3 regions of the Photobacterium sp. GB-72 genome follow, and region 2 is predicted to be linked to each of the others. Evidence: riboswitches for the same ligand, from Rfam matches in the RefSeq annotation. Region 2 holds a riboswitch; each other region holds the start of a gene.
What was found. A riboswitch is a leader RNA that binds a small molecule or an ion and turns the genes downstream of it on or off. The one in region 2 is predicted to bind lysine.
Positions count from the first base shown of each region.

Region 1: another riboswitch for lysine. It lies ahead of C9J40_RS11545 (Na+/H+ antiporter NhaC family protein); the one in region 2 lies ahead of lysC (lysine-sensitive aspartokinase 3).
Region 3: another riboswitch for lysine. It lies ahead of C9J40_RS02025 (Na+/H+ antiporter NhaC family protein); the one in region 2 lies ahead of lysC (lysine-sensitive aspartokinase 3).

Region 1 is NZ_PYNV01000009.1:35,369-43,034, reverse strand. Features, by position in the region: gene ccoP (cytochrome-c oxidase, cbb3-type subunit III) at 1-2,000, shown strand, start outside; lysine riboswitch at 2,137-2,310, shown strand; gene C9J40_RS11545 (Na+/H+ antiporter NhaC family protein) at 2,396-3,976, shown strand; gene C9J40_RS11540 (VOC family protein) at 4,095-4,535, shown strand; gene C9J40_RS11535 (Qnr family pentapeptide repeat protein) at 4,595-5,245, opposite strand; gene C9J40_RS11530 (cystatin domain-containing protein) at 5,346-5,738, opposite strand; gene C9J40_RS11525 (5-carboxymethyl-2-hydroxymuconate Delta-isomerase) at 5,865-6,206, opposite strand; gene C9J40_RS11520 (DsrE/DsrF/TusD sulfur relay family protein) at 6,386-6,742, opposite strand; gene C9J40_RS11515 (hypothetical protein) at 7,058-7,582, shown strand.
Region 2 is NZ_PYNV01000004.1:5,723-13,388, reverse strand. Features, by position in the region: gene uvrA (excinuclease ABC subunit UvrA) at 1-1,734, shown strand, start outside; gene C9J40_RS06675 (PglL family O-oligosaccharyltransferase) at 1,812-3,551, shown strand; gene C9J40_RS06670 (alanine--glyoxylate aminotransferase family protein) at 3,605-4,723, opposite strand; lysine riboswitch at 4,962-5,146, shown strand; gene lysC (lysine-sensitive aspartokinase 3) at 5,248-6,618, shown strand; gene metH (methionine synthase) at 6,698-7,666, opposite strand, start outside.
Region 3 is NZ_PYNV01000001.1:465,345-473,010, forward strand. Features, by position in the region: gene hisB (bifunctional histidinol-phosphatase/imidazoleglycerol-phosphate dehydratase HisB) at 1-154, shown strand, start outside; gene hisH (imidazole glycerol phosphate synthase subunit HisH) at 154-801, shown strand; gene hisA (1-(5-phosphoribosyl)-5-[(5-phosphoribosylamino)methylideneamino]imidazole-4-carboxamide isomerase) at 822-1,556, shown strand; gene hisF (imidazole glycerol phosphate synthase subunit HisF) at 1,567-2,340, shown strand; gene hisIE (bifunctional phosphoribosyl-AMP cyclohydrolase/phosphoribosyl-ATP diphosphatase HisIE) at 2,337-2,960, shown strand; gene C9J40_RS02020 (thymidine kinase) at 3,068-3,646, opposite strand; gene C9J40_RS02025 (Na+/H+ antiporter NhaC family protein) at 3,809-5,407, opposite strand; lysine riboswitch at 5,494-5,674, opposite strand; gene C9J40_RS02030 (H-NS family nucleoid-associated regulatory protein) at 6,036-6,431, shown strand; gene C9J40_RS02035 (lytic transglycosylase domain-containing protein) at 6,666-7,634, opposite strand; gene C9J40_RS02040 (YcgL domain-containing protein) at 7,642-7,666, opposite strand, start outside.

The DNA.
Region 1 (7,666 bases), on a different contig from region 2:
TCGCTGCCGTTTTTTTGGTGCTCTATCCTGGCATGGGAAACTGGCAAGGACTCATGAAGTGGCAATCAAGTAGTGAAGCGGCTTCAACCTCTACTACTTCATTAGCCAAACAAATTAGCCAAGTACCTAATAGTGATACATCATTTCAAGCATTAAGTACCTCGCCTGAAATTGTGGTCGCTGGGCGTGCTTTATTTCAAACCCATTGTGCGGCTTGTCATTTAAATCAAGCACAAGGTCAGCTTCATTTCCCTAATTTAAGTGATACCGTTTGGCTTTATGGTGGTAGTGATGAGGCGATCCATCATTCGATTGTTAAAGGTCGTAACGGAGTCATGGCTGGTTGGAAAGATATTCTGACTGAAGAAGAAATTGAGAATGTTTCATATTATGTCGCTTCACTTGAAAAAAATCGCATTATCTCAGAGCCAGCGGTCAAGCTTGAACTCGGTAAAACCGTATTTGATGCTAACTGTACGGCTTGTCATGGCAGTAATGCAAAAGGTAATACTGCGATTGGTGCGCCAAATCTAACCGATAATATCTGGCTTCACGATGGCAGCGTTGAAGGTATTATTTCAACGGTAAAATATGGCTTGAACAATCTCATGCCTGCTTTTGAAGAGCAACTCAGCGATAGCGAAATTCAAGCATTAGGGGCTTATATTCGCCACCAAGGAAATAGACAAAACGAGAAACTCGCAGCACTTGATCCGGATATGGTTAGTAAAGGGCAATACCTTGCTTATGCAGGAGATTGTATTGCTTGTCACACTGGTGAAGGTGGCGAACCATTTGGTGGCGGTTTAGGATTTTTAACGCCATTTGGCACGCTTTATTCTACCAATATTTCAGCACATCCAACCTATGGTATTGGGGATTACACCTACGATGAATTTTATGATGCGCTACATAAAGGTAAAGGCAAACATGGCTACCTATATCCAGCGATGCCCTACTCGTCTTATCAATATGTGACAGATGAAGACACCCAAGCACTTTGGGCTTACATGCAATCGCTTAATTTTGTGAATACTCGTAATGAAGAAAACAAGATGATGTTCCCAAGTAATATCCGGTTAGGACTACTTGGTTGGAATATTGCCTTTCTTAATACCGACCCTTTGCAATACCCAGCAGATGCCACCGAACAATGGAAACGGGGTAAATATTTAACCATGGGGTTAGGCCATTGTTCGGAATGTCATACTCCACGTAACGTTGCACAAGCCTTGATAGAAAAAGAGCTATTCCAAGGTAATTTGATTGATGGCTGGAAAGCCCCAAATATTACCGCAACAGAGCTATATCAAGATCGTTGGGATGTAAAAACACTAACCGACTTTTTAAAAACGGGTCATTCAGATAAAGGAACCGCATTTGGTGGTATGGCGGAAGTGGTACAAAACAGTACCCGTTTCTTGACAGAACAAGACGTCGCAGCCATTGCGGAATACTTGATCACTGGCGATAAATATAACGAGTTAGATAGCTCGGTTCCTCAGCTTAACCCACCAGGCTTTGGTGACTTGGTGCCAGCCAATGTTGATATTCAAACCGTTGAGCTAAAACCGTTAAGTAGCAACGATCCTGAAAACGAAGCCAAACTATATGGTGTGTATGTGCAAACCTGTGGTGCATGCCATGGTAAAGACGGTAAAGGTAGGAAAGGGATCGCCCCTACGCTGCTTAACAACGGGATAATTATGCACAGTGATCCTTACGATACGATTGCCGTTACCATTCGTGGTTTATCGCCAAACTTCATGGAACAAGACAGTAACTTTATGCCTATGAGTAGCTTTAACTCGGTGCTCAGTGATGCCAACCTTGCGAAATTAATTAGCTTTGTCCGCGATAAGTTAGGTGATAGAACTGTACCTGTTACACCACAAGAAGTAGCAGAGGTAAGAAAAGATTTAATTAAAGGTGGCTATGCTGGGAATATACACTCCATGACAACACCAGAACAAAATCAGCCCAATAGCATAACAGAATGAGCGATTATCTAAATGGAATATATCGCTACTAATTGGTTAACATGCCATCAACAGTAACAATATTTACAATTAATATGCATTTTCTGTCTGCTTTTTATTGCCTAAGCAAAATTAATAGGTATCATCAAATTTCAATCCTTTGAGTAGAGGCGCGCTGCCTAAAAGTATCCGGATGGAGGGTGACACCTTTGAAGTCTGGGGAAAGGAGTCGGCGCCGAAGTGTTTGTTGTGTCGTCAACAATCGCTGGGTCTGCATTAAATAAGTGCAGAACTGCCATAGTTATTTTGTCTATGGAGCGCTACCCTAAGGGATACGAAGAAGTATTTTTTCTCCTGAAATCTGTTTCTCTATCCTTTCGGTAGATCTCCACCTAATATAGGTGTTTAAGAGATCCATGAATCTAGTTCAATATTCTGACTCCCTGCTATCTGTTGTACCACCCTTACTGGCGGTTGTTTTAGCAATCACTACACGACGTGTATTGTTATCACTTGGCCTTGGTATTGTTGCAGGCGCAATCCTTCTTAATGATTACAGCCCTTTAGCGGCGCTTCAATATATCGTAAATAAAGTTGTAGGCCTTGTTTGGGCAGACGGTGCTGTAAATAGCGGTAACGTTAATATGATCATCTTTATGCTTTTGCTCGGTGGTTTGATCAGCTTAATGACGGCAACAGGTGCCACTAAAGCATTTGCTGAATGGGGTGTTCGTCGCTGTAAAGATCGCCGTAGCGCAAATATGCTAACGGGTTTAATGGTTTTTGCTTTCTTTATTGATGACTTTTTCCATAGCTTATCTGTGGGGCCTATTTGTCGCCCAGTAACAGATCGCTTCAATATCTCACGTGCAAAGCTTGCTTATTTACTTGATTCAACGGCTGCACCTGTTTGTGTTATCACGCCAATTTCTTCTTGGGGTGCTTACATTATTGCTATTCTTAGCGGTATTTTAGTAACAAACCATATTACCGATATCAGTGCTATTTCATTGTTTGTTCAAATGATCCCAATGAACTTATACGCCGTGTTTACGCTATTAATGGTTATCGTTGTTATTTTCTTCCAACTTAACATTGGTCCAATGCGTCAACACGAAGCATGGGCAGAAGAAGGTAAGCTATGGGATGAATCTAAAGGCCACCCTAAAGGTTTAGAGATCACGACTGAGTCTGAAGGCCAAGGTACTATGATTGATATGGTATTGCCTATTCTGACACTGACAGTCTCAAGCGTTATCTTTATGATCATCAGTGGTGCTGAAGTATTAAGCGCAAAAGGCGAGGCTTTTAGCTTAATTGCTTCTTTAGAGCATACCGATCTAGGTGCTTCATTGGTTAATGCATCTTTATGTAGCCTAGCTGTTTCTATTCTTCTAGCTTTACGTTTAAAGCTGCCACGTAAGACTTGGTTAACTGCGGCACCTCAAGGTGTACAAGCGATGATCCCTGCAATCATTATTCTACTTTTTGCATGGACGATCGGTACTGTTGTGAGTGATATGTCTACAGGCCAATACCTAGCCTCTTTAACAAAAGGGGGGTTCCCAACGGAATTACTACCAGCATTAGTCTTCATCCTTTCATGTGCAATGTCATTTGCGACAGGTACAAGCTGGGGCACGTTCGGTATTATGTTGCCACTTGCTGGTGATATGGCGGTAGCAAGTGATGCTCACCTATTAATGCCGATGTTATCTGCAGTACTTGCAGGTTCGGTATTTGGTGATCACAGCTCACCTATTTCAAGCACAAGTATCTTGTCTGCAACAGGTGCAGGTAGTCACCATATGGATCACGTTATGACTCAGCTTCCTTATGCTATTACTGTCGCTTTTGGCGCACTATTAGGTTATTTGGCAATGGGTATCTTATCTTCAACAATTGCGGGTATTGCAGTAAGCTCTGTTTGGTTCCTTGCATGTTGTACGATTCACCTACGTCGTCATAAGAAACAACTGCAAGCGGTAACAGCATAAATAAATACATTAATATTAGATCATAAAATCTAATAATCCCCGTTCGTTTTAATACGCATTTGCTTTATGCTAAGTATTAGACAACGGGGATTTTTTTGTATAAAAGCTAGGAAATAGAATGGAATACTTACATACCATGGTACGAGTGAGCAACTTAGATGCTTCACTGGATTTTTACTGTAACAAGCTTGGTTTGGTAGAAATTCGACGAAAAGAAAGCGAACGTGGACGTTTTACTCTCGTATTTTTAGCTGCACCTAATCAGGCAGAAACGGCAAAAGAAACACAATCGCCTTTATTAGAACTAACTTATAACTGGGATCCAGAATCGTACACTGGTGGCCGTAATTTTGGTCACCTCGCTTTTGCCGTCGATAATATTTACGATTTATGTGCTCATTTACAAAATAATGGTGTTGTCATTAATCGCCCACCCCGTGATGGACATATGGCATTTGTTCGTTCACCTGATGGCATTTCGATTGAACTGCTACAAAAAGGTGACGCACTAGAACCCGCTGAACCTTGGGCTTCGATGCAAAACCAAGGTGAATGGTAAGAAATAGCTTTTGTTTGTCGGTATTATTTTATTCGATAATACCGACAGTTATAGAGCCTTTAAAGCACAATAATGCCAAGTTGACTTAGTAATTGCTCTTGTTGCCAGTCGCAAATTTTTACACCGTTCAAATTCACACGTCGAATATCAACCCCCTCTAAATCCACATGACAAAGATCTGCGTCTTCTACAACGCATTGACCCCACTGTTCAGAGGAAAACTCACCGCGACTTAAGTCAGATCCTTTAAACGATGTTGCCAACAAATTAGCCCCATTCCATCGGTTTTCAAACAGTTCGCACTGCTCTAATTTTATGTCTTCGAAATTGCTATAACGTAAATTGCAGCCAGTGATAAATGCCGAGCAAAAGAAAGTGTTATGGGTAATATAATTTGCAAAAGAAGCATATTGAAAATCAACGCCTTGGAGATTAGATTGTCGCATTTCTATGCCAAAACACTGCGCATTACGAAAACTAGCCATTGACAAATTACACTGCTTAAAACTCGCATCTTTGAGCTTTGAATAGGAAAAATCACAGCCTTTGTCATCCCCCACATCAATAAAATTACAGTTGATAAAACTCGCTTCAACTAAATTTGCACGTGAGAAATCACAACGATAAAACTGACAACTTTCAAAAATAGCTTCGGACAATTCTTGTTTAGAAAAGCTTTCATCTTGATAGCACTGACCTACAACATGCATACATTATCTCTTCTATTACTCTGCGACTGATCAAAAAAAAGCGCAATTACTGATTGCTCAATAATAGCGCTTTCTCAATCTATTAGAACTTATTATTTAATTACTTATGAACATCACAATTCGAAGCTACTGATGATACTTGTTTTACATCTTTAACATCATAAGTATTCTGTAGGCTATGGAAAACAGTCGCATTGTAGTAATCACCATTTTCAATACTAAATGTAATTGAGTAGTTCATACCTGCAACCACTTGCTGTGTTACATGATAGATTTCACCGAGCTGATGCTCACCAGGGATTGCTTTAACGGCGTCTTTTGCTGCTTGTTCCACTTCAGGTGTTATGTCACCTTGTGCCCAACCACCAACGATTGCGTGAGAAAAATTACAACTTTCTTGCATATTCGCCTCATTCGAAGTTACGTCTTTTGCAGAATTACATGCAACTAATGTAACTGAGCTTAAAGCAATGAGTAAAACTTTCTTATTCATCATCAAATCCTAATTCACATTTTCTGCATATATATCAACAGAAAACATGATTAAGTGCAAATATACTTTATTCGAACGGTGATTTATTGCTATAAGTAATGATATAAAGCAATTATATTTGCATTTTTATATGACATACTTGCGATAAGATTGCTGATTAATATCTTCAATCTCGACTGTGACGCAAATATCATTCTGAAACATTGCTGCCACTTGGTGCAAGATGACTTCCGATAGATTATCTTTTTGCTTTGGATCTCTACCTGGAAGTACCCTTACGGTAATATGAACGAAAGGCTTTTCGGTTGTCCCTGTACGATATAACTCATAAGGTATGGCACGGGTTTTTATATCTTCTTCATCAAAAAGCCCTGAACTAAACGTCGCGTAATGCGTTGTTGCCATTAATTCATTTAAATTAATCTCTGTTTCAAGATCTTTGGCATATTCAATAATGCAATGCGGCACAGCTTATCTCCTGTATATGAATAGCTTATTTAATGACACTAGCATATATAAATAAGAGAACTCTTAGTTTGATCAGCTTTTTGATAATAAATACATTTAATATCTGAGTTCTTTTGCTTTCTGTGATTCCTGTACAAAAATAGCTCTTTTCTGTTACGTTAAATCACTGAGCATAACAATTAAAATGTTAGTACTTTTTCCGCCTTTAGTGTCCAACTTGCTAAATCATCTAACGAGCCTATTTCACAATCTTCAATGAGCAATGACTCAGACAGCCCTCGCGCACAACAACAGGTTTTACACAATTTGACCTTGCTTCCTTGTGCAATAAGGATTTCAAGCATTTGTTGAATATCATAGCCTTCTACCGGATTTTGCTGTTTCATCGCGCACATCACAGCATCAGACATTAAAAACAATTTGAGACTTACAGGTTGTTCTTCCTGTTCATTAAGTTTAATGGCTAAGCGTAATGCATTAAAAGGACGCTCAGAGCCATAAGGAGCGTCATTGATAACGATTAAAATAGTTTGCATTTAATACCCATCTAAAAAATAAAATCAATTGCCTTTATTGTCACACAAAATGAGATTAAATATATAAAAACCCCAAACACTACTGATCAATAATAGCAATAGTCAATTAATATCACAGTTCACATTTCTAATGTCTTTACGTCACTGTACGTCTACAAAACATTCAGTTAGTACACATTATTATCTCAAATTCACGTTATATGCATATTCTACTATTCTCAACTCGAATAATTTGGCACATTACCGCCTCAGTTGATTTAACACGTTTATTCATAGCAGCTGAAGTGTACTTAACCTCTAGAATGAGAACATAAAATGAGTCATCGTCTTCAACTAACCGATGCACCATCGGTCCTATTTTTATTTGGTCTTTCTGGTGCCGGTAAATCTTTTGTCGGTGATGTCATTGGTGCTCATGACGATTGGTTTGTTTACCATGCAGATGACGATTTAACTGATGAAATGCGTGAAGTTATTGCTGCGAACAAGCCTTTTACGGATGAAATGAGAGATGATTTTTTTATTCGTATCAGTCAAAAAGTTAATCACTTCCGGACTCTTTATCCCCGTGTAGTGGTTACACAAGGTGCTTATAAAAAACAACACCGTGATTTCCTACGTCAAAGTATCACAGACATAGATATGATTTATGTCACTGCAACGGACTCGTTAATTCACCAACGTTTAGAGTATCGTATCAATGGTATTTCTAACGAAAGTGCAGACGCTATAAAGCATATTTTTGAAACACCTGATGATACTGTAAAAACAATTTTTAATTGTGAAGGCAAGGCTTCTATCATTGCGCAATTAAACCGTTTTTATAACAATATGCAATAAAAACATGATAGATAAGATCATTAAATTTTATGTTTATAAATTTAACCTTGATGCTACCTTGTTACTTTTATAACTTCCTTGAAA
Region 2 (7,666 bases):
GGTGACATTACCGTAAGACGCCATCCATTTGAGGGGATCCTCAATAATATGGAACGTCGTTACCGTGAAACCGAATCAAACTCGGTACGTGAAGAGCTAGCTAAATTTGTTTCGACTAAGCCATGTGCAAGCTGTCATGGTTCACGCTTACGCCAAGAAGCACGTCATGTGTTTATTGGTGAGACTAACTTGCCGCAAATCTGTGAAATGAGTATTAGTGGCGCGCACCAATTCTTTGATGAATTAGCCTTAACGGGGCAACGGGCACAAATTGCAGAGAAGATCTTAAAAGAGATCAACGAGCGTTTAAGTTTCTTAATCAATGTTGGCTTAAACTACCTGAGCCTATCTCGCAGTGCCGATACTTTATCTGGCGGTGAAGCACAACGTATTCGTCTTGCCAGCCAAATTGGTGCGGGGCTTGTGGGCGTGATGTACGTTTTAGATGAGCCTTCCATTGGTCTCCACCAGCGTGATAACGAACGACTACTCAAAACCTTGATTCACCTACGTGATTTAGGCAATACCGTGATTGTAGTTGAACACGACGAAGATGCTATTCGTGCCGCTGATTACGTGATTGATATTGGCCCTGGTGCGGGTGTTCACGGCGGTAATATCATTGCGCAAGGTGGCGTTAAAGATATCTTAAAATCAAAAGAATCTTTAACAGGCCAATACCTTAGCGGGAAAAAAGCAATTGAAATTCCCACTGATCGCACACCGTTTGATCCCGAAAAAACCGTCAAACTACTGGGCGCTACCGGTAACAACCTAAAAGATGTCAATGTTGAAATCCCTGTTGGTTTATTTACCTGTATTACCGGTGTTTCTGGCTCAGGAAAATCAACACTTATTAACGATACCTTCTTTGAAATTGCTCATCACAAATTAAATGGTGCAACAACTGGCACACCTGCGCCGTATCGTGAGATCCAAGATCTAGAACATTTCGATAAGGTTATCGACATTAACCAAAGCCCGATTGGTCGTACTCCGCGTTCAAATCCTGCCACTTATACCGGTATTTTCACCCCGATTCGTGAGCTTTTTTCAGGCACTCAAGAAGCCCGTTCCCGTGGTTATAAACCAGGGCGTTTTAGTTTTAACGTTCGTGGTGGTCGCTGTGAAGCCTGCCAAGGTGATGGTGTTATTAAAGTTGAAATGCATTTTCTTCCCGATGTTTATGTCCCTTGTGATGCCTGTAAAGGAAAACGTTATAACCGTGAAACCTTAGAGATCCGCTACAAAGGTAAAACCATTGATGAAGTGTTAGAGCTTACGGTTGAAGATGCACGAGAATTCTTTGATCCGGTTCCCGCTATTGCAAGAAAGTTACAAACCTTAATGGATGTTGGTTTATCGTATATTCGTTTAGGTCAAGCGGCGACAACCTTATCAGGCGGTGAAGCACAACGTGTAAAACTCGCAAAAGAGTTATCGAAACGCGATACCGGAAAGACACTTTATATTCTGGATGAGCCAACAACCGGACTACACTTCCACGATATTCAGCAGCTATTAACAGTGCTGCATAAATTGCGTGATAAAGGTAATACCATTGTGGTGATCGAACATAACTTAGACGTAATAAAAACCGCAGATTGGATCATCGATCTTGGTCCAGAAGGCGGCAGTGGTGGTGGCGAGATCATTGCAACAGGAACACCTGAAGATGTAGCTAAAGTAAAAGGCTCACATACAGCAAGGTTCCTTAAACCGCTACTAGGTTAGAATATGAAAACACGCTAACATATGATAACAGGCTGATTTTACTCAGCCTGTTTGCTTATTCATACTCAGGAACAACCATGACAGTGTTACAACTCGAAGGTACCAGATTAGAACAGAAACGGATTTCTAAACCATTGGTACGCTATTTCCTTGCAACAATCGGTGTTATTTTCATTGTTGCAATGCACTACTTCCAACACAATCCAGGTGGTTCAGGGCTTGAACTCTCGTTTAATGCTGCAGTTTGGATCCCTTTTAGTTTTGCTATCTCCTTCGGCTTACTTGAAATTTGTCGCCAACAAATCTGGCGTTATTCACGCCTGACACTATTATTGTTTGCTTGTTGTGTACTGCTGACTATCCCCATTTTTTATTCCAATGCTGATGCTGGAGCGGCGTTTAATCGCTTGTTTACCTTATGGGCTGGATTTCTGTTTTTTGTCAGCTTGCAGCAATTCGTCTTTACCCACCAGCAACGCCAACGTTTGTTATGGTTTATTTTAATTGGGGTACTCATTGAAGCCATATTTGCGTGGTACCAATACCTTTGGATCCCAGCAAAGAACCCTATCGGCTATGACACTATCGCTAACCGCCCTTATGGTATTTTTCAACAACCAAATGTGATGGCGAGTTTTCTTGCAACAGGGCTTGTGATTGGTACGTATCTATTAGCACGTATTCCGCTATATCGCGGTAAATGGTCATGGCAACATGTCACTTTGCTGATAACACCTATACTAACGATTCCAATATTAGTGGTATTGAACTCTCGTACAGGCTGGCTAGGCGCAATTATCGGTATAGTACTAATGCTGCCGTATTTACGTCGCTTTGCCGCAAAACAAGCTCAACGTTTATGGTTGTTAATGGTTACATTAGGGCTTTGTTTGGCATGGAATATTTCATCAACAGAGAATTGGTCACCAAAAGAAAACAGCACCAGTTTAGAAAGTTTAAGAGCAATCCACTTCCCACAAGCCTATGACATGTTTACAACTAAGCCTCTAACAGGTTATGGCTACGGAAAGTTTGAAGCCGCTTACATCACACAAACTGCGTTATGGCACAATGAAGATCCAGCGCAGCATGCAGGTGTTCCGAGCTTAGATCACCCACATAACGAGTTACTTCTCTGGGCTGACGAAGGCGGTATTGTGCCACTTATCGGTTTATTGCTTGCTGCGTTTGCAGTAATAATAAAGATAAGAAAGGCGCCTGCTGGTACTCAATTAGCGTTAATCGGATTGTTTTTCCCTATCGTTCTGCATACCCAACTTGAGTATCCTTTCTACCATTCATTAGTCCATTGGCTGATCTTTATCATACTGATATTTTGGGTAGATAACCTCACCACCAAATATCATCGCCAATCATTAAGCTACGTACTAGGGCTGAAAGTTTTCGCACTTATTGTACCAATTTTTATCTCTAGCTTTATGATAACGACCCTGTATTCAGGTTGGCAGTTAACTAAATTTGAAACCACTCGACCAGTAAATATTGAATACTTACTTAAGGTGAATAATCCATGGTCGTGGAAAAACCGTTTTGATTGGGATTTACAACTGACCCAACTGCAACTCGGAATTAGCAGTAATAAGCCAGCACTAATTGAAGACTATATTCAATGGGCAACCGAGAAAGCGAAAACGTGGCCGCGACCAGCGCTGTATCAAAACCTGATCCTTGCTTACGATGCCCTCGGCAATAAAGAGCAAGCATCACAAATCAGAGATGAAGCGCTGTTCTTATTCCCATCTTTAAATTTTGAGCAGCAAAACAGCGAAGCAAAGGCAACGTCTGCTGCTAAATAACTATAAAAAATGGCTACCCAATTGGTAGCCATTTTTATTTACTCATCAATAAATTACTTCAATGTGGTTTCTAGCGCTTTTAAGCACAGCGCAACATTTTCACTTCTCGCACCATAGCCCATCAAACCGATACGCCACGCTTTACCTGCCAACGCACCTAAACCTGCTCCGATTTCCAAGTTGTAACGTTGCAGCAACTCATTACGTACCTCAGCATCATCAACGCCTTCAGGGATATAAACCACATTGAGTTGGGGCAAACGTGACATTTCTTCTACCACAAATTGGATCCCAAGCTTTTCAAGCCCTGCTTTAAGCTCTTCATGGACATTTCGATGGCGCTGCCATGCATTTTCTAACCCTTCGTTTTGCAATAATACCAAGGCTTCATGCAACGCATATAAACTGTTTACAGGTGCAGTATGGTGATAGCAACGCTTACCTTCACCACTCCAATAACCTAGCACCAAACTTTGATCTAAAAACCAGCTTTGTACTTTGGTTTTACGTCGTTGGATCTTATCAATCGCCTTTTGAGAAAACGTTAATGGCGATAACCCCGGCGTGCAGGACAAACACTTTTGGCTACCTGAATAAACCGCATCTAATTGCCACTCGTCCACCAGCAAAGGAACACCACCAAGTGATGTCACCGCATCAACAATCGTTAAGCAATCATGTTTACGGGCAATTTCCGCCAATGTTTTCGCATCACTCAATGCGCCGGTTGAGGTTTCGGCATGTACAAAAGCAACAATTTTAATTTCAGGATCGTTTTGTAACGCTTGATCCACTAAATCAGGATCAACCGCCGCCCCCCATTCGTTATCCACAACGATAGCAACACCACCACAACGCTCGACATTTTCCCGCATCCGTTCCCCGAAAACGCCATTACGGCAAACTAGTACTTTATCCCCAGCTTCAACGAGATTAACAAAGCAGGCTTCCATTCCTGCACTACCTGGCGCTGAAACAGCGATAGTAAAGGCATTTTGGGTTTGAAAGGCATATTGCAACAATTGTTTTAATTCATCCATCATACCGATAAATAATGGATCAAGGTGCCCTACCGTAGGACGACTAAGCGCTTGTAATACTTGCGGATAAATATCTGATGGTCCCGGCCCCATGAGGGTTCGATGCGGTGGGATAAAGCTGGTAATTGTCATTCTTTTGCTCCGTAAAGTCATTGTCCCTGTCGATATTTTTATGTGGAACGCGTTGCTATCTATTTTAGAGTATTAGAGCCCTTTCATTGGTGCAAGCGACCTATACCGATCCCATGACACACATTGACGAAATATCATATGTAAATAAATTGTCATATTCCATTTGACAACAGGGTGATGAATCTTATTCAATAAGATGATATTTTATTCAAGCACTTATTATTCAAACAGTACGACTTAAAACGGAAGAGGAGCGTTACCTAGGTATCATAATGACAGGACCCCATCCAATCGCCATTATGAGAGGGAGAGTAACGCCGAGGTATAACTGATTAGGGGATGAGTTATATCGGCTATGAAGGTTGAATCCTTCTAGCTGTCACCAAGGTCAATGATTGACATTGGTGGGGAGCTTCTGGGTGAGTGACTATTCACCTCTTATGCTCTCCTGACAGGATGTCGGGAATACTCCCGAAAAAATAGCCTACCTTGTGATGTGTTTACTATTTAGGGAGAAATTAATTATGGACAAGGCTGCAACACATTCAGATTCACTCACTGTCGCAAAATTTGGCGGTACCAGTGTTGCTGATTACACCGCAATGAGCCGAAGTGCTGCCATTGTTATTGCTAATCCAGACACTAAAATTGTGTTAATCAGCGCCTGCTCTGGTGTCACGAATATTCTGGTAGAACTTGCCAATGGCGTGAGCGATTCAACGACCCGCCAACAGCGCATTCAGACACTGACCCAAACCCACCAAGATGTTCTTGATCAACTTCAGCACCCAGAAAATATTCAAGACGCTATTTACGGCCTACTTGATAACATCGCAACCTTAGCTGAACATGCGGCATCAACAACCTCTGCACAATTGACCGATCAAATTGTTAGCCATGGCGAGCTGCTTTCAACCCATCTTTTTAGTCAAATATTAGTCGAGCTAAACGCCCCAGCTGTACGTGTAGATATTCGTTCCATCATGCGTACTGATGATCAATTTGGTAAAGCGATCCCACAGCCAGAAACAATTAAGCAATTAGCGACTGAGCAATTATTACCACTATTAGACAATAATATCGTGGTATCACAGGGCTTTATTGGATCAAACAGCCAGGGTGTTACGACAACACTTGGTCGTGGGGGAAGTGACTATAGTGCCGCTTTAATCGCAGAAGCCGTAAATGCTAGCACATTAGAGATTTGGACGGACGTACCGGGTTTATACACTACCGATCCACGTATTACATCAGCCGCTAAACCGATCAAAGAGATCAGTTTTAGTGAAGCTTCTGAAATGGCAAACTTTGGTGCTAAAATTTTACACCCATCAACTCTAGTACCAGCTGTTCGTCAACAGATCCCTGTATTTGTTGGTTCATCAAAAGCACCGGAGCAAGGCGGTACTTGGATCCGACAATCCGTTGAAGAAGCGCCACTATTTAGAGCACTCGCATTACGTGCCAACCAAACCATGGTGACACTCACGAGCTTAAATATGTTCCATGCTTATGGCTTTTTAGCCGAAGTCTTTCGTATCTTGGCTGAACATAAAATCTCAGTTGATCTCATCACAACCTCAGAGGTCAGCGTTTCACTGACCTTAGATCAAACTGATACGGGTGGCGGTGCGCCAACGCTTCCGCTTCAAGTCGTTGAAGAATTAAGCCAATTATGTGTGGTTGACGTCGAGCAAGGGCTATCACTGGTTGCACTTATCGGTAACCAAATGAGTGATACGAAAGGCTCAGCAAAAGATATCTTTGGCGCGCTAGAAGATCATAACCTTCGTATGATTTGCTACGGTGCTAGCCCACATAATTTATGTTTCTTAATTAATGAAGATGAAGCTAAAGACGTGGTTCGCACACTGCACGCATCTTTGTTGGAATAAGCTCTTTCTAACTAACCCAAATAAAGTTCCGATAAACAAAAAGGCGCATTGAGCGCCTTTTTTAACGATTGATTAAGCATTAAAGATTTGGGCCTAACCATTTCTCAGCTTCGATCAAATCCCAACCTTTGCGATCAGCATAACTTTCTAACTGATCTTGCTGGATCTGAGCAACCGCAAAGTAACGAGAATCAGGATGTGAGAAATACCATCCCGAAACGGCAGCACCAGGCCACATTGCGTAACTTTCCGTTAGTACCATGCCAGTATTTTTCTCAGCATCAAGTAACTGCCAAATAGCACCTTTTTCGGTATGCTCAGGACATGCGGCGTAACCAGGTGCAGGACGAATACCTTGATACTTTTCTCGGATCAAATCGTCATTATTCAGATTTTCATCAGCTGCATAACCCCAAATATCTTTACGTACCATTTCATGCATACATTCAGCAAAGGCTTCCGCTAATCGATCCGCAACAGCCTGTACCATAATGGCATTGTAATCATCACCTTTTGCTTTAAATTGCTCAGCAATGTCATATTCACCAATCCCACCTGTTACCGCAAAAGCGCCAATCCAATCAGCCTTGCCGCTCTCTTTAGGCGCAATATAGTCAGATAAACAATAGTTAGGACCTTTCGGCTTTTTGGTTTGCTGACGTAAACCATGCAGCACAGTTAAAACATCAGTTCGGCTATCGTCTGTGTACACTTCAATATCATCACCGACATTATTGGCAGGGAATAAACCACACACACCGTTAGCTTTAATCATGCCTGTTTTCTCGATCTCATCTAAGATTTTATTAGCATCATTAAACAACTTAGTCGCTTCTTCACCCACAACTTCATGACGAAGAATCGTTGGGTATTTACCACTTAATGACCACGTCATGAAAAATGGCGTCCAATCGATATACTTACGAATTTCAGCTACAGGGAAATCAGTGAAGGTGTGAACACCGGCTTTTTTCGGTACTGGCGGCGTATAATTTTGCCAATCAATATTAACCGCATTAGCACGTGCTTCTTCTAACGAAATAGGTGC
Region 3 (7,666 bases), on a different contig from region 2:
AACTGATACACTCGCTTGTACTCTGCACTTATCATCATCAGGTAATAACGACCACCACATTGTTGAAAGCCTATTTAAAGCTTTCGGGCGCACATTACGCCAAGCGATTAAAGTAGAAGGTAACGAGCTACCAAGCAGTAAAGGAGTATTGTAATGACAACAACCAATACTCAGCAGCGCGTCGTCATTATTGATACCGGCTGTGCCAATGTCTCTTCTGTTCGCTTTGCTATTGAACGTCTTGGCTATCAAGTAGAAGTCAGCAAAGATCCAGCAGTTGTACTTGCTGCCGATAAACTTTTTCTTCCGGGTGTCGGTACCGCCAGTGAAGCAATGCAGAACCTACAACAGCGTGATTTAGTTGGCTTAGTCAAGCAAGTGACTAAGCCATTATTAGGTATCTGTTTAGGTATGCAATTACTGGGTAAAGCGTCGCAAGAGCACGGGCAAAATGGCAGTGAAATTATTCCCTGCTTAGATTTGTGTAATGCTTCTGTAGAGAAAATCCAAGCAGAGGGGTTACCGCTGCCACATATGGGCTGGAACACCATTACACCGGAAGATAATCACCCATTATTTAAAGGTATTCCTGCGGGAAGCTATTTTTATTTCGTTCATAGTTACGCCATGCCTGTATTTGATCATACCGCGCAGCAAGGTGGCAAAACCATCGCCAGCGCGCAATATGGTCAAAGCTTTACCGCAGCAGTGCAAAATGGCAATTACTACGGGGTGCAATTTCACCCAGAGCGTTCAAGTAAAGCTGGCGCGAAACTCATTCAAAACTTCCTCGAACTATAACGATAACAAAAGGACTTGTTATGATTATTCCTGCATTAGATCTGATTGAAGGCCAAGTCGTTCGTCTATTCCAAGGCGACTATGGTCAAGTGACAGAATACAAAGTCGATCCCGCAGAGCAATTTAATCTTTACCACCAAGCTGGCGCTAACTGGCTACATTTGGTTGATTTAACGGGCGCAAAAGATACGCAAGCGCGTCAGTTATCTTTAATTGAAAAACTACTCAAAAGCACACCAGCCAATGTACAAATTGGTGGTGGCGTACGCACCGAGCAAGACGTCGCAGATCTGTTAAACGCTGGTGCTAAACGTGTGGTAATTGGTTCTACCGCCGTTAAACAACCAGAAATGGTAAAAGGTTGGATGGAAAAATACGGTGCTGAACACATCGTATTAGCTCTGGATATCAACATTGATGACAACGGTAACCGCATTGTCGCTGTCTCTGGTTGGCAAGAAGATTCAGGCGTTACTATTGAGGCGCTATTAGAAGATTTCTTAAAAGTGGGTTTAAAGCACGTGCTGTGTACTGACATTTCTCGCGATGGCACATTGGCTGGTTCAAATGTCGAACTGTATGTCGATCTTTGTCGCCAATACCCACAAGTACAATTTCAATCATCTGGCGGCATTGGCTCGCTTGATGATATTGCAGCATTAAAAGGCTCAGGTGTGGCTGGCGTTATTGTAGGTCGCGCCCTACTTGATGGTAAGTTTACTGCCGAGCAAGCCTTTACATGCTGGAACAATTAAGGAGACCACAATGTTAGCTAAACGTATTATTCCTTGTTTAGACGTACGTGATGGTCAGGTTGTAAAAGGTGTCCAATTTCGTAACCACGAAATCATTGGCGACATTGTACCACTGGCAAAACGTTACGCTGAAGAAGGCGCAGATGAATTGGTTTTCTACGATATTACCGCATCAAGTGACGGTCGTGTTGTTGATAAAAGCTGGGTATCTCGCGTTGCAGAAGTGATTGATATTCCATTCTGTGTCGCAGGTGGGATTAAATCTGCTGACGATGCGAGCCGTATTCTTCAATTTGGTGCAGATAAAGTCTCTATCAATTCACCAGCGCTGGCAGATCCAACATTAATCACCACATTGGCGGATAAGTTCGGTGTGCAATGTATCGTTGTCGGTATTGATTCCTATTTTGACGCTGAAACAGGTCAATATCAGGTATACCAATTTACTGGTGATGAAAAGCGTACCAAAGCTACCCAATGGCAAACACGTGATTGGGTTGAAGAAGTTCAACGTCGTGGCGCGGGTGAAATCGTACTGAACATGATGAACCAAGATGGCGTACGTAATGGTTACGACTTAGAGCAACTCAACATGGTACGCAGTGTATGTGACGTGCCTTTAATTGCTTCTGGTGGTGCGGGTGAAATGCAGCACTTTAGCGATGCCTTTAAGCTTGCGAATGTAGACGGCGCCTTAGCTGCCTCTGTTTTCCATAAACAAATCATCAACATTGGTGAGTTAAAGCAATTTCTGAAAACGCAAAATGTGGAGATCCGACTATGAGTTTATTAACCAAAATCAATTGGGAAAAAGTAGCCGGACTGATCCCTGCTATTGTTCAAGATAATGCCAGTGGTCAAGTGCTAATGCTTGGCTACATGAACGAAGATGCGCTTCAAAAGACACTTGATACTAAACAAGTCACTTTCTGGTCTCGCACCAAAGAGCGGCTGTGGACGAAAGGTGAAACATCAGGCAATGTACTGCAACTTAAAAGTATTCAGCTTGATTGTGACCAAGACACCTTATTAGTACACGTCGATCCAATTGGTCCAACGTGCCACTTAAACACGACCACCTGTTTTGATTCTGATAAAAGTGATGCTCAGCCACCGTCACTGGTTTTTCTTCATCAACTTGAGCAGCTCTTGGCGAGTCGTAAAGGTGCAGATCCTGAGTCTTCCTACACAGCTAGCCTCTACGCCCGTGGCACCAAGCGTATATCGCAAAAAGTGGGCGAAGAAGGTGTTGAAGTCGCGCTTGCGGCAACGTCGGGTGACAAAGCGGAATTAGTATGTGAATCAGCGGATTTGATCTATCACCTGCTTGTCCTACTTCAAGATCAAGGTTTATCACTGTCAGATGTGACGAATAAACTGCAAGAGCGTCATAATAAGAAATAATTCAATCGTCAGTTACGATGAAAAAGCCAGCTAAATAAGCTGGCTTTTTGTTTCGCAATAATTACCTGGATAAGATAAAGAGGACTATCCCTATTATCATTAAATAATTAACGACCTAATGCCTCTTTATAATGTAATCGACATACTGATACGTAACGTGCGTTGCCACCAATTTCAACTTGTTCACCATCAGCAATAGCACGACCGGTTTCATCTTGACGGATCACCATGTTTGCTTTGCGACCACAGTGACAAATTGTTTTTAATTCAACTAACTTATCCGCCCACGATAATAAGTAACGACTCCCTTCAAAAAGTTCACCTAAGAAGTCTGTACGTAAGCCGTAACATAAAACCGGAATATCGAGTTTATCGACCACTTCCGTTAATTGATACACCTGCGCTTTAGATAAGAACTGGCATTCATCAATTAATACGCAATCAATTTTACCTTTATCTGATAACGCTTTTAATCGTTCGAATAAATCATCTTCTGCATTAAATAACTCAGCCTCTTCTTCTAAACCAATACGAGAGCTGACTTTACCCACACCAAAGCGATCATCAATCGCAGCAGTAAAAATAACGGGGGTCATTCCTCTTTCGCGATAATTAAACGAGGATTGCAATAATGTGGTCGATTTCCCTGCATTCATTGCAGAGTAATAGAAATACATTTGGGCCATGAGGATTCCCTAGTAATACGATTGGTTTAAAAAAACTGCGCCGATGCTACAGAAATTCACTCACAATGAAAAGTGATAGACTTAACAAGTACACATTAGTTACAAAAAAGCCCATACTCTTTTTCATGAAAAGTGTATGGGCTTAAAAGAACAGAGATAAAATCAGCTTTTTACTGTTGGGACATAAGTACGTCGTGATAACCAAGCAAACAACACACAAACCATAATAAAAGTAATTATAGCCGCGATGAAGGCTACGGGTAATGAATCAGTCATACCTAGCACAAGGAAGCCAATAGTAGAAACAAAGGCGACAGAAACTGCGTAAGGAAGTTGCGTTGCGACATGATCAATATGATGGCAACGTGCCCCCGTTGAAGACAATATTGTAGTATCTGAAATCGGTGAACAGTGATCACCAAATACAGAGCCTGCTAATACTCCCGCTAGCATTGGTAACATCAAGGTAATATCGGTTGCCCCAGCTAAATCACCAGCTATAGGTAACATAATGCCAAACGTGCCCCACGACGTACCTGTAGAAAATGCCATCACGCCTGATAATAAAAATAAGATCATCGGTAATAACATAGGGTTAATATTCCCTTGTACAAGGGTTGATAAATATTGACCCGTTTTCATATCACCAATAACGCTACCAATACTCCACGCGAATAATAAAATTAAAATCGCACCAAACATGGATTTAGCACCAATCCATAATGTGCGAATAACTTCATTAAATGCAATACGCTGGCGAATGACTGGAATAATCGCAGCAACTAAGCCAAATAAACCACCAAGACAAAGTGACTTACCGACATCAGTATTTTCAAACGCACCTAGCAGAGCAAAAGATTTACCATCTGCTGCTAATGCTTGATAGCCTGTAAAAACCATAAAAAAGAACGTGGCAAATATTAAAATAACAATCGGCCAAATTAAATCGCCAACTTTACCTTTCGTACTTTCAACAATTTCTAATTCGTCAGTTAAATCTTTTGCTTGTTCATCAACATCACCGCCTTCATCAAAACCACGGCCATGCATTGCTGCCATCTCATGTTTTTTCATTGGTCCAATATCCCATTGGAACCAAGACACAACAAAAACCATAGCTAAAGCAAAAATAGCATAGAAGTTCATTGGCGCTAGCGTTAAAAAGGCACTTAAAGGTGTATATTCTGTTACTCCATGCGTAACTAAAATACCGCCAATTAACGTAATTATATACGCACCCCAACTCGATGCCGGCATTAGAACGCACATTGGAGCGGCTGTTGAATCCAATATATAAGCCAATTTAGAACGAGATACATAATAGCGATCCGTTACAGGACGAGCGATAGAACCCACCGCTAAACTATTAAAGTAATCATCAACAAAAATAAACACGCCTAAAAAGGCAGCAAGCAGTTTCGCGCCCCTTTTCGTTTTAATTTTTGTTTGTGCCCATGCAGCAAATGCACGAGTACCACCAGACAATGTTAACAATGCTGTCGTCATGCCTAATATAATGAGGAATAAAACAATACTCATATTCCAGGTATTAATACCACCATCAGATATGAATAAGTTTTGTATAGTGCCTCCTAAATAAGAAGCTGAATGGTTAAATGAAAAGTCATTTAAGTAAAGTGCTCCTAATACGATACCCGCACCAAGAGAAACTAACACACGCCGAGAAAGTATCGCTAACCCTAACGCAACAATAGGAGGAATAATGGATACTAATGAATGGGAGTAATCTACTAAATTCATGATCTCAAAGACAACCGAATTAGGTTGGAGATCTACTGGATAACATGGCGGTTAACCATATTTGAAGAACGTCTTGGCTCTTCTCTTTTCACAGTAGCGCTCCATAGTGAATATGATTATATACTATGGCAGTGTTGCACTTATTCAATACAACCCCAGAAAAAGGATTTGACGTCACTCTTACTTCGGCATTAGCTCCTTTCATTAACCGTCATTGGTTTCACCCTCTTGTTAATTACTATTAGATAACGCGCCTCTACCTTACATCAAGGTTGCGATTATTCTACGTAATGTTTCATTATTTGCAACAACATCACATGAAACATTTAACAACAGAAAAAATAACATTGCTTTATAAATATAATCTTATCTAAGTATAGCTTCACTCATTAAATATTATGAACCTACGAGCAGATATGTTTCATTTTGTAACCATTTAAACATCTATTAAGCATAAATCCGATATTCGTATTTTTATAAAAATACGAATATCGCTATTATTAACAATTAACAATAAAGAATGTTTAAAGTGTTTTGACATAATGAATAAAAGCATTACTATTGTAATAAATGATTCGACACTGCTATTATTATTTACAGTTAGTTAAAAATAACAGGAAATATAAAAATGTCTGATGCAATGAAAGCACTTTTAAACCTTCGTAGTCTTCGTGCACTTTCTCGTGAATATACTTTAGAGCAACTAGAAGAAGCTTTAGAGAAATTAACTACCGTTGTTCAAGAACGTGCTGAAGCTGAAGAAGAAGAACAAGCAAAAGAAAATGAGCGTAATGAAAAACTAGCTCAATACCGTGAAATGCTATTAGCTGATGGTATCGACCCTGAAGAATTGTTAGCAAGCCTTTCAAAAGCACCAAAAGCAAAACGTGCTGCACGTCCAGCTAAATATAAATTCATCGATGAAAACGGTGAAGAAAAAACGTGGACAGGCCAAGGCCGTACACCAAGCGCGCTTAAGCAAGCACTTGAAAATGGTAAATCTTTAGAAGAATTTGAAATCTAATTTCATTTCCTACCATATATTTAGAAAGCTCAACTTAGTTGGGCTTTTTTTATACTGTCATGAACCAAGAATTATAGACATCAATCTAAACAACGCTGTTTTCGAATTGCTTAAAGATATGTCTAGGCAAATATTTATTCGCTTTTAAATATAGAAAACACATATCAAAATAAAAAGTCAGGCAGTAGTGCCTGACTTTCAATACAGATAACCTTTTATTATTGGTTATAGCTATTAGATACGATCAGCAAGATGGCTGACAGCTAAAGCAAAATAATGAGAACGATTCCATTTCATTAATGTTTGGTAATTACCATAAACAAGGTAAGCACGCCCATGTTCGTCATCAGGTTGAATTAACCATGCATCAATGTCTTCTTTGGGTAAATTCCCACCACTCATAGTACGAACACCGAGTGTTTGCCATTGTGCTAGTGTTTTGGTTTTTTCTACACCCGTACCTTTTAAATCGGGCGATAATGATGATGGGATCTTAACTTGACGTCCCCAAGTATATTTATCATTCCAACCTGATTTTTTTAGGTAATTCGCTGCAGATGCAAAAACATCCGCTTTAGTATTCCAAATATCAGCTTTACCATCATTATTACCATCAACCGCAAAGGTTAAATAAGATGTTGGCATAAATTGGCATTGACCCATCGCCCCTGCCCATGATCCTTTCATCTCATCAATCGTAATATGTCCTTCTTGAAGGATTTGTAATGCCGCCATCACTTGTTTACGAAATAATGCTTCACGACGACCTTCATAAGCCAACGTGGTTAATGCTTCAACAACATGGTAATTACCTTGTAATTTACCAAAGTTACTTTCAACCCCCCACAACGCAACAATAAAACGTGGTTGTACGCCGTATTCTTTACCTATCCGATCTAATGTTGTTTTATTCTCTTGATATAAACGACGTGCTTGTTTTACTTTCCAGTCAGGTACAGCGCGTGGAATATATTGATCTAATGTTAACTTTTTCTCAGGTTGGTTTTTATCTGCTTTTACTGCACGATGAGTAAATGTAATGCCTTTAAAAGCTGAATCGAGAATAGGCTCAGAAATACCATTACTACGCGCTTCTGCTTTTAATTTATTTATATATGCGTTAAACCCTTCATCAGCAGCAAAAGCTGTTGAGGAAATCCCTAGTCCTAAGGCCACAACGGCCGATATAAAACGCTTATGCATAATAACCTTAATTAGCTCTGCCGGCTTTCTCG